Regions from separate parts of the Streptomyces sp. NPDC057682 genome, predicted to be linked through region 3. Evidence: riboswitches for the same ligand, from Rfam matches in the RefSeq annotation. Region 3 holds a riboswitch; each other region holds the start of a gene.
What was found. A riboswitch is a leader RNA that binds a small molecule or an ion and turns the genes downstream of it on or off. The one in region 3 is predicted to bind thiamine pyrophosphate.

Region 1: linked by a shared signal. The riboswitch ahead of thiO (glycine oxidase ThiO) and the one ahead of ACFVDM_RS24985 (thiamine ABC transporter substrate binding subunit) in region 3 are both predicted to bind thiamine pyrophosphate.
Region 2: linked by a shared signal. The riboswitch ahead of thiC (phosphomethylpyrimidine synthase ThiC) and the one ahead of ACFVDM_RS24985 (thiamine ABC transporter substrate binding subunit) in region 3 are both predicted to bind thiamine pyrophosphate.

Annotation. Positions count from the first base shown of each region.
Region 1 covers NZ_JBHVIN010000013.1:60,737-66,193, reverse strand. The annotation lists gene metF (methylenetetrahydrofolate reductase [NAD(P)H]) at 1-10, opposite strand, end outside; gene thiE (thiamine phosphate synthase) at 145-798, opposite strand; gene ACFVDM_RS23670 (Rv2175c family DNA-binding protein) at 942-1,307, opposite strand; gene ACFVDM_RS23665 (NAD(P)/FAD-dependent oxidoreductase) at 1,378-2,628, opposite strand; TPP riboswitch at 2,711-2,823, shown strand; gene thiO (glycine oxidase ThiO) at 2,821-4,002, shown strand; gene thiS (sulfur carrier protein ThiS) at 3,999-4,223, shown strand; gene ACFVDM_RS23650 (thiazole synthase) at 4,226-5,020, shown strand; gene pknB (Stk1 family PASTA domain-containing Ser/Thr kinase) at 5,150-5,457, shown strand, end outside.
Region 2 covers NZ_JBHVIN010000001.1:359,640-365,096, forward strand. The annotation lists gene ACFVDM_RS01685 (cupin domain-containing protein) at 1-245, shown strand, start outside; gene ACFVDM_RS01690 (DUF5326 family protein) at 373-582, shown strand; gene ACFVDM_RS01695 (IclR family transcriptional regulator) at 824-1,594, shown strand; gene ACFVDM_RS01700 (SsgA family sporulation/cell division regulator) at 1,696-2,133, shown strand; TPP riboswitch at 2,264-2,398, shown strand; gene thiC (phosphomethylpyrimidine synthase ThiC) at 2,391-4,184, shown strand; gene ACFVDM_RS01710 (IMP cyclohydrolase) at 4,257-4,952, opposite strand; gene ACFVDM_RS01715 (hypothetical protein) at 4,997-5,457, opposite strand, start outside.
Region 3 covers NZ_JBHVIN010000014.1:91,330-96,786, reverse strand. The annotation lists gene frr (ribosome recycling factor) at 147-704, shown strand; gene ACFVDM_RS24995 (phosphatidate cytidylyltransferase) at 704-1,789, shown strand; gene rlmN (23S rRNA (adenine(2503)-C(2))-methyltransferase RlmN) at 1,960-3,066, shown strand; TPP riboswitch at 3,109-3,225, shown strand; gene ACFVDM_RS24985 (thiamine ABC transporter substrate binding subunit) at 3,307-4,407, shown strand; gene ACFVDM_RS24980 (ABC transporter permease) at 4,494-5,457, shown strand, end outside.

The DNA of each region.
Region 1 (5,457 bases), on a different contig from region 3:
CAAGGGCCATACGGGCAGGTTAACCAGGCCCGGCCCGACACCCAACCGAACTGGGGTGATTTGGCTTGAATGCCCGGTTCTTTGTCCACGCCTCGGACACTTCCGTCCCGGAACGGCTCCCCGGCCTCCCCGGCCACTCCTCCGTCACACCTCGGCGCGCTCCCGGATCCGGCGGGCCAGCTCCGCCGCCGCGGCCCCCGGGTCGGAGGCCTCCGTGACGGCGCGGACGACGACGATCCGGCGCGCCCCGGCGTCCAGCACCTCGTCGAGGTTGCCCGCGTCGATGCCGCCGATGGCGAACCAGGGGCGGTCCGGGGCGAGCGAGGCGGCGTGGCGGACGAGGCCGAGTCCGGGGGCGGTGCGGCCGGGCTTGGTGGGGGTGGGCCAGCAGGGGCCCGTGCAGAAGTAGTCCACGCCGGGCTGGGCGAGGGCCGCGTCGACCTCCGCCTCGGCGTGCGTGGAGCGGCCGACCAGGACGTGGGGGCCGAGGATCGCGCGGGCGGCCGGGACCGGCAGGTCGCCCTGGCCCAGGTGCAGCACGTCGGAACCGATGGCGTGGGCGACGTCGGCCCGGTCGTTGACCGCGAGGAGCGCGCCGTGGCGCTTGCAGGCGTCGGCGAAGACCTGGAGGTGGTCCAGCTCCTCGGCCGCCTCCATGCCCTTGTCGCGGAGCTGGACGATGTCCACCCCGCTCGTGAGGACCGCGTCGAGGAAGGCGGGCAGGTCGCCCTGGCGGCGGCGGGCGTCCGTGCACAGGTAGAGCCGGGCGTCGGACAGCTGCGCGCGAGGCGTGGACATGGTGCGGTTCCCCCCGGGGACGGTGACGGCGGTGGTACGGGTGCGGCACCGCGCCGGGGTGCGGGTCCGCACCCCGGCGCGGCCGGAACGTGTCCCGCGGTCCGGCCGGGGTCCTCGCCCCGGTCCGGCCGACGGGCCACGGATCAGACGGCGAGCGCCTGGGCGCGGCGCTTCACCTCCGTGCCGCGGTTCTCGCTCAGCGCCTGGGCGGGCGTGCCCGGCAGGCTCGGGTCGGGTGTGAAGAGCCACTCCAGCATCTCCTCGTCGGAGAAGCCGTCGTCCCTCAGGAGCGTCAGGGTCCCCGAAAGGCCCTTGACCACCCGGTCGCCGTCGATGAAGGCGGCGGGCACCTGGAGGGCCCGGTTCTCCCCGCGGCGTACGGCGATGAGCTGGCCCTCCTTGACCAGCTGCCGCACACGCGTCACCTCGACATCGATCATTTCGGCGATGTCGGGCAGGTGGAGCCAGGCGGGGACGAGAGCATCGGTCTTTGCGTCAATCTCGGTCACGGGGACAAGCGTGCCATCCCGGACCGACAGCCGGTACCCGGGCGGCCCGTCCGTGGGGCCGGTGCGGTGGTCAGCGGGTGGCCGACTTCAGCGGTACGGAGGGGTCCGCGACCCGGTCCGGGTCCAGTTCCGCGCCCGATTCGATGAGCCTGCGCCCCTGGGCGAGATCGCGCGGACGGCCGACCGCCAGTACGGCGACGAGCGCGCCGGAGCGCAGCCAGCACACCGACCACGCCGGGCCGTCCGGGTCGCCCCGCCGGACCAGGGCGTCGGCCTCCGCATGGTGCCCGGCGTACTGGACGAAGCGGCCGAACTGCTCGGACCAGAAGTAGGGCACCGGGTCGTAGACCGGGTCCGCGCCGCCGCCCTCCGGGCCGGCGGTGACGGCGGCGGCCACGGTCCTGGGCCCCTGGAGGGCGTTGTCCCAGTGGTGGACGAGCAGCCGCTCCCCGTACCGGGCGGAGGGGAAGGAGGCGCAGTCGCCGACCGCGTAGACGTCCGGGAGCGAGGTGCGCAGCGAGGCGTCGGCGGTGACCGATCCGTCCGGGCCGAGCGCGATCCCGGACCCGGCGAGCCAGCGGGTCGCGGGACGGGCGCCGATGCCGACGACGACGGCGTCCGCGGGCAGGACGCGGCCGTCGGCCAGCTCCACCCGGCCGGGCTCGACGGCGGCGACCCGGGCGCCGGTGAGGAGGACGGCGCCGCTCTCCTCGTACCAGCGGGCCATCGGGGCGGCGGCCTCGGCGGGCAGGGCGCCGGCCAGTGGGCGGGCGGCGGCCTCGACGACGGTGACCTCGCAGCCGGCCGCGCGGGCGGCGGTGGCGAACTCGGCGCCGATCCAGCCCGCGCCGACGACCACGACCCGGTGCCGCCGCTCCAGGACCGGGCGCAGCCGCGCGGCGTCGTCCAGGGTGCGCAGCAGATGGACCCCGGGCACATCCTCGGCGCCGGGGAGGGTCAGGGGTTCGGCACCGGTGGCGAGGACCAGGACGTCGTAGGGGACGGGTCCCTGCGGGGTGTCCAGTTCGCGGGCGTCCGGGCGCAGCCCGGTCACGTCGAGGCCGAGCCGCAGGGTGACGTCCAGCGCGTCGAAGTCGATGTCGAAGGCGGAGCTCTCCGCCGTGCCGAGGAGGACCGCCTTCGACAGCGGCGGCCGGTCGTAGGGCTGATGGGGCTCGGCGCCGATCAGCGTGACGGGGCCGGTGAAGCCCTGTTCGCGCAGGGCGACGGCGGTCTGCACCCCCGCCATGCCCGCTCCGGCGATCACGACGCGGCGCCCGTTCCGCGCCGTCTGCTGCTGCTGTCCGGTCTGCTCGTCCACCCGCCCACCTTAAACACCTGACGAATCGTCAGGAAGCGGGTTCCCGGATCGGCGTTCCCCGGCCGGGTTTAGGGTGGCCGTGCAACGCACTCGCGGGAGCCCGGACGCACCGGGCTGAGAGGGAGGCTGGACGGCCTCCGACCGTACGAACCTGATCCGGGTCATGCCGGCGAAGGGAGGGGCTGGACGCCCATGCCCATCCACCGAAGAGCAGGGTCCGACGTCCTCGTCATCGGCGGCGGCGTCATCGGACTGGTAACGGCTTGGCGGGCCGCGCAGCGCGGTCTGTCCGTCGTGGTCGCCGACCCCGATCCCGGCGGCGGGGCCGCCCGGGTCGCGGCCGGGATGCTGGCCGCCGTCACCGAACTCCACTACGGCGAGGAGATGCTCCTCGGCCTCAACCTGGCCTCGGCGGCCCGCTATCCGGCCTTCGCGGCCGAACTGGAGGAGGCGAGCGGACAGGACATCGGCTTCCGCGCCTGCGGCACCCTGGCCGTCGCGATGGACGCCGACGACCGCGCCCATCTGCGCGAACTGCACGCCCTGCAGCGGCGTTCGGGGCTGGCGTCGGAATGGCTCTCCGGACGCGAGTGCCGCCGACTGGAGCCGATGCTCGCGCCGGGGGTGCGCGGCGGGCTGCGGGTCGACGGCGACCACCAGGTCGATCCGCGCCGGCTGGCCGCCGCCCTGCTGACCGCCTGCGAACGGGCCGGGGTCGTCCTGGTCCGCGCCACGGCCGAACGCCTCGCGGTGACGGGCGACCGGGCCACCGGGGCCGTCCTGGCCGACGGCACCCGGCTCGACGCCGCCCAGGTCGTGCTGGCGGCGGGCAGCCTGAGCGGGCGGCTCGCGGGCGTGCCCGAGCACGTCCTGCCGCCGGTCCGCCCGGTGAAGGGGCAGGTGCTGCGGCTGACGGTGCCGCCCGCGTACGCCCCCTTCCTCTCGCGCACCGTGCGCGCCGTCGTCCGGGGCAGCCACGTCTACCTCGTCCCGCGCGAGAACGGCGAACTGGTCGTCGGCGCCACCAGCGAGGAGATGGGCTGGGACACCACGGTCACGGCCGGCGGGGTGTACGAACTGCTGCGGGACGCCCACGAACTGGTCCCCGGCCTCACCGAACTGCCCCTCACCGAGACCCTGGCCGGGCTGCGCCCCGCCTCCCCCGACAACGCCCCGCTGCTCGGCCGCACCGCGCTGCCCGGACTGCACCTCGCCACCGGCCACCACCGCAACGGGGTGCTCCTCACCCCCGTCACCGGGGACGCGATGGCCGCGCTGCTGGCCGACGGCGAACTGCCCGAGGCTGCCCGCCCCTTCTCCCCCGGCCGGTTCGCGCCCGCCGCCGCCCCCGTACGTCAGGAGCAGCCCGCATGACCGAGTCATCCGCCCCCTCGGTGCACGTCTCCGTGAACGGCGAGCGCCTCGCCGTCGCGCCCGGGACCACCCTGGACACCCTCGTCGCCACGCTCACCGAGGCCCGCTCGGGCATCGCCGCCGCGCTCAACGAGACGGTCGTGCCGCGCGGACAGTGGGCCTCGGCCGCGCTCCGCGAGGGCGACCGGGTCGAGGTGCTGACCGCGGTGCAGGGGGGCTGACCGTGTCCGACGACCTCTTCACCCTCGGCGACAGCGTCTTCGGCTCCCGGCTGATCATGGGAACGGGCGGGGCGCCCAGTCTGGACGTGCTGGAGCGTTCGCTGGCCGCGTCCGGCACCGAGCTGACCACCGTCGCCATGCGGCGCATCGACCCCACCGTGCGCGGTTCGGTCCTGTCCGTCCTGGAGAAGCTGTCCGTCCGGGTGCTGCCGAACACGGCCGGCTGCTTCACGGCGGGCGAGGCGGTGCTGACCGCCCGGCTGGCCCGCGAGGCGCTGGGCACCGACTGGGTCAAGCTGGAGGTGGTGGCCGACGAGCGCACCCTGCTGCCCGAACCGATCGAGCTGCTGGACGCGGCGGAGACGCTGGTCGACGACGGCTTCACCGTCCTGCCGTACACCAACGACGATCCGGTGCTGGCCCGGCGGCTGGAGGAGGTGGGCTGCGCGGCGGTCATGCCGCTCGGCTCCCCCATCGGCTCCGGCCTCGGCATCCGCAATCCGCACAACTTCCGGCTGATCGTGGAGCAGGCCCGGGTCCCGGTGATCCTGGACGCCGGGGCGGGCACCGCCTCGGACGCGGCGCTCGCCATGGAACTGGGGTGCTCGGCGGTGATGCTGGCCTCGGCGGTGACCCGGGCGCAGGAGCCCGAGCTGATGGCCGCCGCGATGCGCCACGCGGTGGAGGGCGGGCGGCTGGCGTACCGGGCGGGCCGGATCCCCCGCAGGCACTTCGCCGAGGCGTCCTCGCCGGCCGAGGGGCGCGCGGTGCTGGACCCGGAGCGCCCGGCGTTCTGACCGGGAGGCTCCCGGGAGCGGCCCCGCGCGGTGCCGCTCCCGGGTCCCTGTCACGGCTCGGCTGCAGTACGGCCCCGGGACCGCACCGGCCCGTCGGCGCTGTCCGTGGCGGCTCGTAGACTCGACCGCGTGGACACGACCCTTCAGGACCCGCTCGTCGGGCAGCTGCTCGACGGCCGCTACCGCGTCGATGCGCGCATCGCCGTGGGCGGCATGGCCACGGTCTACCGGGCGATGGACACCCGGCTCGACCGGGTGCTCGCCCTCAAGGTGATGCATCCGGCCCTCGCGACCGACGCCACGTTCGTCGAGCGCTTCATCCGCGAGGCCAAGTCGGTGGCGCACCTCGCGCACCCCAATGTGGTCGCGGTCTTCGACCAGGGGGCCCAGGGGCAGTACGTGTACCTGGCGATGGAGTACGTCGCGGGGTGCACGCT
Region 2 (5,457 bases), on a different contig from region 3:
GGGAACGGAACATGTCGGTCGGTCTGTACGCGCTCGACGCGGGCGACCTCGATCCGCAGCAGCCGCACCGGCAGGACGAGGTCTACCTCGTCGTCAGCGGCCGCGCCTCGATCACCGTCGGCATGGAAACGACGCAGGTGGGCAGAGGCAGTGTCGTGTACGTACCGGCCGGGACTCCCCACAAGTTCCACCACATCACCGAGGACCTGCGCGTGATGGTGGTGTTCTCCCCGCCCGAGGGCTGAGCGCTTCCCCCGGGGATCCCTAGGGGATCGATCAGGGGAGTCCAAGGGCTGCCGGGGCCCCGTCGACCACCCCCGCGCCTCTAGCATCGAAGCAGGAACTCACAGAGACGAGGTAAGGACGATGGCCGTGCGGGAGATATTCGCGGGGATGCCCTGGTGGGTGAAGTGGATCGCGGTGCCGGTCATCGCGATCGTGGTGTTCGGCGGTCTGATCGCCAGCATCGTCGGGTTCGTGATCGGTCTGCTGTTCAAGGTCCTGATCTTCGTGATCCTGGTCGGCGGTCTGGTCTTCGTCGTACGGAAGTTCATGTCCTCCTCCTCGGGAAGCGGCTGGTAACCGCACGATCGGCCGGGCCGTTAGCCCAGCTGAGCTAAGCGGAAGACGAAACGACACCCCGCCCGGATGCTCCCGATACAGTGGCAGTTCGCTGCCGCCGCCTGGGAAAGCACCGTCAGTGGCCACCCTGACCAGTGGTTTGTACGGCATCCGGCCTTCGGGACCCCAGGCCTGCGGGAGAGCTGTGGGGGCGGCCCCCACAGGCGGGCTGACCGCCCGTCACCATGCCTGGGGGTGACCGTTGGCCACGGCATCGAATACCGCCGTCCCGACGCTGATCGGATCCGTACAGCGGGCGCTGAGGCTGCTGGAGGCGGTGGGCACCCATCGCGACGGTGCCCCTGCCAAACAGCTCGCGCGTGAGGCGGGGCTTCCGCTTCCCACCGCGTACCACCTGCTGCGCACCCTGACGCACGAGGGATATCTGCGCCGGGAGAACGGCGTCTTCCTCTTCGGGGCCGCCGCGGAGCGGCTGGCCGGTGACGGGGCGCTGCGGAATCGTCGCAGCAGGATGACCCAGTCCCTGGGGCGCTGGCGGGACATCATCGGTGTGCCCGTGTACTGCGCCGTCTACCGCGACGGCGAGATCGAGCTGGTCGCGGTCGCGGACAGCCCGGAGACGCCCGCCGTCGAGGAGTGGGCCGCCTTCGGGGAGACCGGGCACGCCCACGCGATCGGCCAGTGCCTGCTGAGCCAGCTCGACGAGAAGGCCCGCGAGGACCACCTCGACCGCCATCCCGTAAGCCCGTTGACCCGTTACTCGGTGCGTGACCGCCCCGCGCTCCTTGAGCGGCTGCGGTCGATCGGCCGCGTCGAACCCGTCGTCGAACGGCAGGAGTACGCGCTCGGCACGGTCTGTGCCGCCCTCCCGATCTCGGCCGGTTTCACGGCCGCCGCCGTGGCCATTTCCGTCCCGCTCGACCGGGAAGAACAGTTGCTCCCCGCAGTCGAACGACTACGTGGCGAAGTGGCCAGCCTCTTGCGTTCGTTCGTGTTCTCTATCAGTATCTGAAAAATCACTCCTTGTGATCTGCTATCGCGTGCACCACGATGGCGTCAATAGGGCCACGGGGGATCATTCCTGGCCAGATTCATCTACTGCGGGGTTGAACGATGCGCGAGTCGGTTCAAGCTGAGGTCATGATGAGCTTCCTCGTCTCCGAGGAGCTCTCATTCCGTATCCCGGTGGAGCTCCGGTACGAAGTGTGCGATCCGTACGCGATCCGGATGACCTTCCATCTGCCCGGCGACGCCCCCGTCACCTGGGCTTTCGGCCGTGAGTTGCTGCTCGACGGCCTCAACAGCCCCAGTGGTGACGGCGATGTGCACATCGGGCCGATCGAGCCCGAGGGCCTGTCCGACGTCCACATCCGGCTGCAGGTCGGCGCCGACCGCGCGCTGTTCAGGGCCGGCACGGCACCCCTGGTGGCGTTCCTCGACCGGACGGACAAGCTCGTGCCCCTGGGGCAGGAGTGCACGCTGGGTGACTTCGAGGGCAATCTGGAAGAGGCGCTGGGGCGAATTCTGGCCGAAGAGCAGAACGCCGGCTGACCCGGCCGTGCTCCTGGCCCGGAACCCGGTCGAACAGGACACCTGCCGAACGGGTGAATCGCTCTCCGTGTCCGGCCTCCCCCGGGGCCCTCTGTTCAGTCCTGCCGTGCGGACGCTAGCGTGGTGGCACCTTTGCACACGCGGGAGCTCGGAGCACCGGGCTGAGAGGGCGCTGATCTCCGTACGTCCGTACGGGACGAGGCTGCGCCGACCGCCGAACCTGTTACCGGGTAATGCCGGCGTAGGGAGTAGGTCTCATGACCACATCGGACGCACGCACGCCTGCCTCGAACCAGAGCGACGAGGCCGGGAAGTCCATCGGCTGGCACAAGGGATACGTCCAGGGCTCGCGCCCGGACCTCCGGGTGCCGGTCCGTCAGGTGCACCTCACCAACGGCAAGGACGTGACGCTGTACGACACGTCGGGGCCGTACACCGATCCCGCCACCGAGACCGATGTCCGCCGGGGGCTGTCCCCCCTGCGGGAGAACTGGATCATCGCCCGCGGCGACACCGAGGAGTACGCGGGACGCCCCGCGCGCCCCGAGGACGACGGGCTCAGGCACACCGCTCCGCGCGGTGGGCTGCGCAATCTGGACGCGGTCTTCCCCGGCCGCCCGCGCCATCCCAGGCGCGGCAGGGACGGGCGGGCGGTCACCCAGCTCGCGTACGCCCGCCGGGGCGAGATCACCCCGGAGATGGAGTACGTCGCGATACGCGAGAACGTCGCGCCCGAGGTGGTGCGCGAGGAGATAGCCGCGGGGCGGGCGGTACTGCCGGCCAACGTCAACCATCCGGAGATCGAGCCGATGATCATCGGCAAGCGATTCCTGGTGAAGGTGAACGCCAACATAGGCAACTCCGCGGTCACGTCCTCCATCGAGGAGGAGGTGGACAAGATGACCTGGGCGACCCGGTGGGGCGCCGATACGGTCATGGACCTTTCCACCGGCCGCAACATTCACACCACCCGTGAGTGGGTTCTGCGCAACTCCCCCGTGCCGATCGGCACCGTGCCGCTCTATCAGGCCCTGGAGAAGGTCGACGGCCGGGCCGAGGAGCTGACCTGGGAGATCTACCGGGACACCGTCGTCGAGCAGGCCGAGCAGGGCGTCGACTACATGACGGTCCACGCCGGCGTGCGCCTGCCGTACGTGCCGCTGACGGCGAACCGCAGGACGGGCATCGTCTCGCGCGGCGGGTCGATCATGGCGGCCTGGTGCCTCGCGCACCACAAGGAGTCGTTCCTGTACGAGAACTTCGAGGAACTCTGCGAACTCCTCGCCTCGTACGACGTGACGTACTCGCTGGGCGACGGGCTGCGGCCCGGTTCGATCTCGGACGCCAACGACGAGGCGCAGTTCGCCGAGCTGCGCACGCTCGGCGAACTGAACACGATCGCCAAGCGGTTCGGCGTCCAGACGATGATCGAGGGCCCGGGGCACGTCCCGATGCACAAGATCAAGGAGAACATCGACCTCCAGCAGGAGATCTGCGAGGAGGCGCCGTTCTACACGCTCGGCCCGCTCACCACCGATGTGGCGCCCGCCTACGACCACATCACCTCGGGCATCGGCGCCGCGATGATCGCCTGGTGGGGGACCGCGATGCTCTGCTACGTGACGCCCAAGGAGCACCTGGGCCTGCCCGACCGGGACGATGTGAAGACCGGGGTCATCACCTACAAGATCGCGGCCCATGCGGCGGACCTGGCCAAGGGGCACCCGGGGGCGCAGGAGTGGGACGACGCGCTGTCGGACGCCCGCTTCGAGTTCCGCTGGGAGGACCAGTTCAATCTGGCCCTCGATCCGGATACCGCGCGTGAGTTCCACGACGAGACGCTGCCGGCCGAACCGGCCAAGACGGCGCACTTCTGCTCGATGTGCGGGCCGAAGTTCTGCTCGATGAAGATCAGCCGGTCCATCAACGAGCAGTTCGGCGGTACGGAGGCCGCCGGAGCGACGGCCGAGGAGGTCGCCGAGGGGATGCTCCGGAAGTCGAAGGAGTTCGCGGCCTCGGGCAACCGAGTCTATCTGCCGCTCGCCGACTGAGTACGCCTCGGCGTGCACGGGGGCGCCGCCCGGGAGCTCTCGCTCCGGGCGGCGCCCCCGTCGTCCGTCCGCTCAGGCGGTGCGCGGTTCCGCGCGCCGGAGCGCCGAGGCCGGGCCCCGCTCGGGATCCAGGACGACGGCGGCGACCCGGTACGCGGGGTTCAGGGCCGACCAGATCTCGTCGAGCAGCTCCGGTCCGTCGTGTGCGGCCACCGTGGTCTCGTCGAAAGGGCCGGCGACGGCCACGGTGCTGCCGTCGGAGCGGTAGGTGGTGAGCAGGACGGCCTCCCCCGGCTCCAGGTCCCGGACGGTGAGCGTCATGACGTTGCTGGACGTCCGGGAGCCCCGGCTCGGACGGGCGGCGCCGAAGACGGCGGTGCGTCCGCCGTCACGGCTGAGCAGCGCCGTGATCCGTGAGGTGCGGATCGGCGGGTCGGGCTCGTACTCCAGTCCGCCGAGGGATTCGGCGGGGGCGATGTCCTTGTCCAGCCGCCCGGCGACCTGGGCGACCTGCTCGCCGTTGCCGAACACCAGCCAGTCGGCGGTGTGGAGGGCCGCGGCGTAGTGGCGCAGCGGGTCGTGCTCCACGGGGGCCACGGGCCCGACGGTCAGCTCGTCGCCGTTCACGCGCAGCGCGCGGTCCTTGGAGGCGGCGCTGCGGCCCGTCAGGAAGTAGGCACCGAGGACGGCGCCGGACCGGGTCCGGGCGCAGAGCACGCCCCGGCCCGGATAGGGATTGGCCGAGAGGAGATCGGTCAGGTCTGTCATGTCACGCTTTCGTCAGTGGTGCGAGCCCCGGGGACCGGAGCTGGTTACTCCGGTTCGTGGTCCGGGCCGCCGAAGTCGGGGCTGGTGAAGTCCGGACTGGTGAAGGTGGGACGCGGGGCCGCCGCCGGCCCGTCGTCCGGGCTGGAGAAGTCCGGGCGGCTGTAGCCGATCTTGGGGATGCGGTGGGGCGAGCGGTGCGGGACGCGGGCGGCCGTGGCGGCGCCCGGGTCGGCGAGCGCGTCCCTCAGGAACGGCAGGATGCCCCGTTCCAGCAGGGCGTGCCGCCAGGCCTCGCGGGCGCGGGCGACGTCCTCCGGCAGTTCCTCGCCCGGTTCCTCCGCGTCCTGGTCGTCCGAGCCGTTGCGCAGGGCGGTGACGAGCAGTCCGACGGCGGCGACGAGGATGGCGGCGGCGGTCACCGCGGCGAAGAACCAGCCCGCGCCGACCATCGTGCGCGCGAACGCCGGCGGCGGGTCGAGCATCTTCAGGAGATAGCCGACCAGCA
Region 3 (5,457 bases):
AACCCACCGCCGCCCCGGGGGCGCACGGGACGGCCCCGAAAGATGGACAACGGCCTGCCGGTCGGACACCGTGCAGGTGAGGACGCGACGCAGGACCCGCAGGGCCCGAGCATGCCGGGCCCGCTCAAGACACGCAGGAGCACGTGGTGATCGAAGAAATCCTCCTCGAGGCCGAGGAGAAGATGGAGAAGGCCGTCGTGGTCGCGAAAGAGGACTTCGCCGCCATCCGCACCGGCCGCGCGCACCCGGCGATGTTCAACAAGATCGTCGCCGACTACTACGGCGCGCTGACCCCGATCAACCAGCTGGCGTCGTTCTCGGTGCCGGAGCCCCGGATGGCCGTCGTGACGCCGTTCGACAAGAGCGCGCTGCGCAACATCGAGCAGGCGATCCGCGACTCGGACCTCGGCGTCAACCCGAGCAACGACGGCAATATCATCCGGGTGACCTTCCCGGACCTCACCGAGGAGCGTCGTCGCGACTACATCAAGGTCGCGAAGACCAAGGCCGAGGACTCCAAGATCTCGATCCGGGCCGTGCGCCGCAAGGCCAAGGAGTCGCTCGACAAGCTGGTGAAGGACAAGGAGTCGGGCGAGGACGAGGTGCGCCGCGCCGAGAAGGAGCTCGACGACACCACCGCGAAGTACGTGGCGCAGGTGGACGAGCTGCTGAAGCACAAGGAAGCCGAGCTGCTCGAAGTTTGATGAACGACTCCTCCTGGGGCGCCCCGCCGGGCGCCGGCCACGGGGCCGCCCCCGAGATGCGGGCCGCTCCGGCGGGTCCTGCCCACGATGTGCACGACGGCCAGCAGACTCGGCCCATGCCCATCGTGCCGGACAGTCCCGACGCAGGTAGAGACGCTGATGACCGTGATGACCGGGACCGGGGGGCCGGACGCCTGAGCGGCGGCCCCCTGTTCCGTGACGAGATGCCGCAGGAGCCCATGTCCACCGCGCCGCCACCCCCGCAGAAGAAGCGTGCGGGCCGTGATCTGGGATCCGCCATAGGAGTCGGCGTGGGCCTCGGGGCCGTCGTCGTCGCCTCGCTGTTCATCGTCAAGGCCGTCTTCGTCGGTGTGATCGCCGTCGCCGTCGTCGTCGGCCTCTGGGAGCTGACCTCCCGGCTGGAGGAGCGCAAGGACATCAAGGCGCCCCTCGTCCCGCTCGCGATCGGCGGCGCGGCCATGGTCGTGGCCGGTTACGCGCGCGGTGCCGAGGGCGCCTGGGTCGCCATGGCCCTCACCACCCTGGCAGTACTGGTCTGGCGGATGGCCGAGCCGCCGGAGGGCTACCTCAAGGACGTCACGGCGGGTGTCTTCGCCGCGTTCTACGTGCCTTTCCTGGCCACCTTCGTCGCCATGCTGCTGAAGGCCGACGACGGACCACAGCGGGTCCTCACCTTCCTGCTGCTGACCGTGGTCAGCGACACGGGTGCGTACGCCGTCGGCTGGCGCTTCGGCAAGCACAAGCTCGCCCCGCGCATCAGCCCCGGGAAGACCCGCGAGGGCCTTTTCGGAGCGGTCGCCTTCGCGATGGTCGCCGGTGCGCTCTGCATGCAGTTCCTGGTCGACGACGGCACCTGGTGGCAGGGCCTGCTCCTCGGCCTCGCCGTCGCCGCCAGCGCCACCCTCGGCGACCTGGGCGAGTCCATGATCAAGCGCGACCTCGGGATCAAGGACATGGGCACCCTGTTGCCCGGCCACGGCGGGATCATGGACCGTCTGGACTCCCTGCTCCCGACCGCCCCGGTCGTCTGGCTGCTCCTGGCGGTCTTCGTCGGTTCCGGCTGACCGGGGCCCGCCCCCGCGCCCGCACACGAGGGCCCACGCCTGAGGGCGCGGGCCCTCGTGGCATGTGCGGTACCCGGTACACCCCGTCCGACCTGCGATGTCATGGGTGAGAGCCCGTTGTCCACAGGACGGCGGGCGTTCACCGTTCCGTCTGCGACACTGGAAGAACCATGCCTAAGCCCGGAGAACTCACTTTCGTCGCGCCCCGCGGAGCCAAGAAGCCGCCGCGGCACCTCGCCGACCTCACGCCCGCCGAGCGCAAGGAGGCCGTCGCCGCGATCGGCGAGAAGCCGTTCCGCGCGAAGCAGCTGTCGCAGCACTACTTCGCGCGGTACGCGCACGACCCGGCGGAGTGGACGAACATTCCGGCGGGGTCGCGGGACAAGCTGCGGGAGGCGATGTTCCCGGACCTGATGTCGGTGGTGCGGCACATCAGCTGCGACGACGACACGACGCGCAAGACGCTGTGGAAGCTGCACGACGGGACGCTGGTCGAGTCGGTGCTGATGCGGTATCCGGAGCGGGTGACGATGTGCATCTCGTCGCAGGCGGGGTGCGGGATGAACTGCCCGTTCTGTGCCACGGGGCAGGCCGGTCTCGACCGGAATCTGTCGACGGCGGAGATCGTGCACCAGATCGTGGACGGGATGCGCGCGCTGCGGGACGGGGAGGTCCCGGGCGGGCCGGCCCGGCTGTCCAACATCGTGTTCATGGGGATGGGCGAGCCGCTCGCCAACTACAACCGGGTCGTGGGGGCCATCCGCCGGCTGACCGATCCCGAGCCGGACGGTCTCGGGCTGTCGCAGCGGGGGATCACCGTGTCGACAGTCGGGCTGGTGCCCGCGATGCTGCGCTTCGCCGACGAGGGCTTCAAGTGCCGGCTGGCCGTGTCGCTGCACGCCCCGGACGACGAGCTGCGCGACACGCTCGTCCCGGTGAACACGCGCTGGAAGGTGCGCGAGGTGCTCGACGCCGCGTGGGAGTACGCGGAGAAGTCCGGCCGCCGGATCTCCATCGAGTACGCGCTGATCCGCGACATCAACGACCAGGCGTGGCGCGGAGACCGGCTCGGCCGGCTCCTCAAGGGCAAGCGCGTCCACGTCAACCTGATCCCGCTGAACCCGACGCCGGGCTCCAAGTGGACCGCCTCGCGGCCCGAGGACGAGAAGGCGTTCGTCGAGGCGATCGCCGCCCACGGAGTGCCGGTCACCGTCCGGGACACCCGCGGCCAGGAGATCGACGGGGCCTGCGGTCAGCTGGCGGCGGCCGAGCGCTGAGGCCGGAAACCGCCGTGTAGCCTGGGCTCGAAGCCAATTTCATATTTCCGACAGGGGAGCGCCACAGCGCTGAGAGTGCGGCACCGAGGACAGGTCGGCCGCAGACCCTCTGAACCTCGCCCGGGTCATTCCGGGTAGGAAGTTCGGACCATACTCAAGCTGTTGCGCCCTGCCCACTTCCGGTTTCCACCGGTGCGGGCAGGGCCGCGTCTCTTCCTGGTCACCCCCAGGAGGAATCACATGAGCACCACCAAGAAGTTCGCGGTGACGGCCGTCGCCGCCGCGCTCGGCGCGACCGTGCTCGCCGGCTGCGGTTCCGACGACGAGGTGTCCGGCACGAAGGGGACCCAGGGCAGCGGTTCCAAGACCGTCACCCTCGTCAGCCACGACTCCTTCAACGCCTCCAAGGAGGTGCTGAAGGAGTTCACCCGGCAGACCGGCTACACCGTCAAGGTCCTCAAGAGCGGTGACGCGGGCGCCGCCCTCAACCAGGAGATCCTGACCAAGGGCTCGCCCCGGGGCGACGTCTTCTTCGGCGTCGACAACACCCTGCTCTCCCGGGCCCTCGACAACGGCCTGTTCACGCCGTACGAGGCCAAGGGGCTCGACAGGGTCACCGCCGCCGCGCAGCTCGACGCCGACAAGCACCGCGTCACGCCCGTCGACACCGGCGACATCTGCGTCAACTACGACAAGAAGTACTTCGCCGACAAGAAGCTCGCGCCGCCGCAGACCTTCGAGGACCTGGCGAAGCCCGCGTACAAGAACCTCCTCGTCACCGAGAACGCCGCGACCTCCTCGCCCGGCCTCGGCTTCCTCCTCGGCACCGTCGCCGCCTACGGCGAGGACGGCTACCAGGACTACTGGAAGAAGCTGAAGGCCAACGGCGTCAAGGTCGTCGACGGCTGGGAGCAGGCGTACAACGAGGAGTTCTCCGGCTCCGCCGGCGGCAAGAAGGCCAAGGCCGACCGCCCGCTGGTCGTCAGCTACGCCTCCAGCCCGCCGGTCGAGGTGCTGTACGCCGACCCGCAGCCCAAGACCGCCCCGACCGGTGTCGCCACCGGCACCTGCTTCCGCCAGATCGAGTTCGCCGGACTGCTCGACGGGGCGAAGAACGAGGAGGGCGGCAAGGCCCTGCTGGACTTCCTGATCAGCAAGCCGTTCCAGGAGGACATGCCGCTCAACATGTTCGTCAGCCCGGTGAACGAGGACGCGAAGGTGCCCGCGCTCTTCACCGACTTCGGCGCCGTCGTCGACAAGCCGACGACCGTGGCGCCGGACGCGATCGCCAAGAACCGTGAGCAGTGGGTCCAGTCGTGGTCCTCGCTCGTAGTGAAGTAGCGAAGACTCCCGTACGCGGACCGGGCGCGCGCGGGAGGTCCGCGCGCGCCCGGTCCCTGCGCGCCGGTGCGGTCCGGCTCGGTCTGATGGCCGTGCCCGTCGCGTTCTTCGCGCTGTTCTTCGCCTACCCCGTCGTCGCGATCGTGGGACGCGGGCTCAGGACGGACGGCGTCTGGCAGTTCGGGCGGTTCGGCGAGGTGCTGAGCCGGCCCGACATCGTGGACGTCCTCTGGTTCACGCTGTGGCAGGCGCTCGCCTCGACCGCGCTGACGCTGCTGATCGCCCTGCCCGGCGCGTATGTCTTCGCCCGGTTCGACTTCCCCGGCAAGCAGGTCCTGAGGGCCGTCGTCACCGTGCCGTTCGTCCTGCCCACCGTGGTCGTCGGGACCGCCTTCCTGGCCCTGCTCGGGCGAGGCGGCTTCCTGGACGAACTCTGGGGCGTCCGGCTCGACACCACCGTGTGGGCGATCCTGCCGGCGCACGTCTTCTTCAACTACGCGGTCGTCGTGCGCACCGTCGGAGGGCTCTGGGCGCAGCTCGACCCCCGGCAGGAGGAGGCCGCGCGGGTCCTCGGTGCCGGACGGTTCGCCGCCTGGCGCCGGATCACCCTGCCCGCGCTCGCCCCCGCCGTGGCGGCCGCCGCGCTGATGGTCTTCCTCTTCACCTTCACCTCCTTCGGTGTCGTCCAGATCCTCGGCGGCCCCGGCTTCTCCACCCTGGAGGTGGAGATCTACCGGCAGACCGCGCAACTGCTCGACCTGCCCACGGCGGCCGTGCTGACGCTGGTGCAGTTCGCCGCGGTCGGCGCCATCCTCGCCGTCCACGCCCGGACCGTGCGGCGCCGGGAGACCGCGCTGAAGCTCGTCGACCCGGCGCGCACGGCGCACCGGCCTCGCGGGGCGGGGCAGTGGGCGCTGCTCGGCGGGGTCCTGGCGACGGTTCTGGTGCTGATCCTGCTGCCGCTCGGGGTGCTCGTGGAGCGCTCGTTCGACGTCTCGGGCGGCCACGGTCTCGCCTACTACCGGGCCCTCGGATCGGCCGAGGCCAACA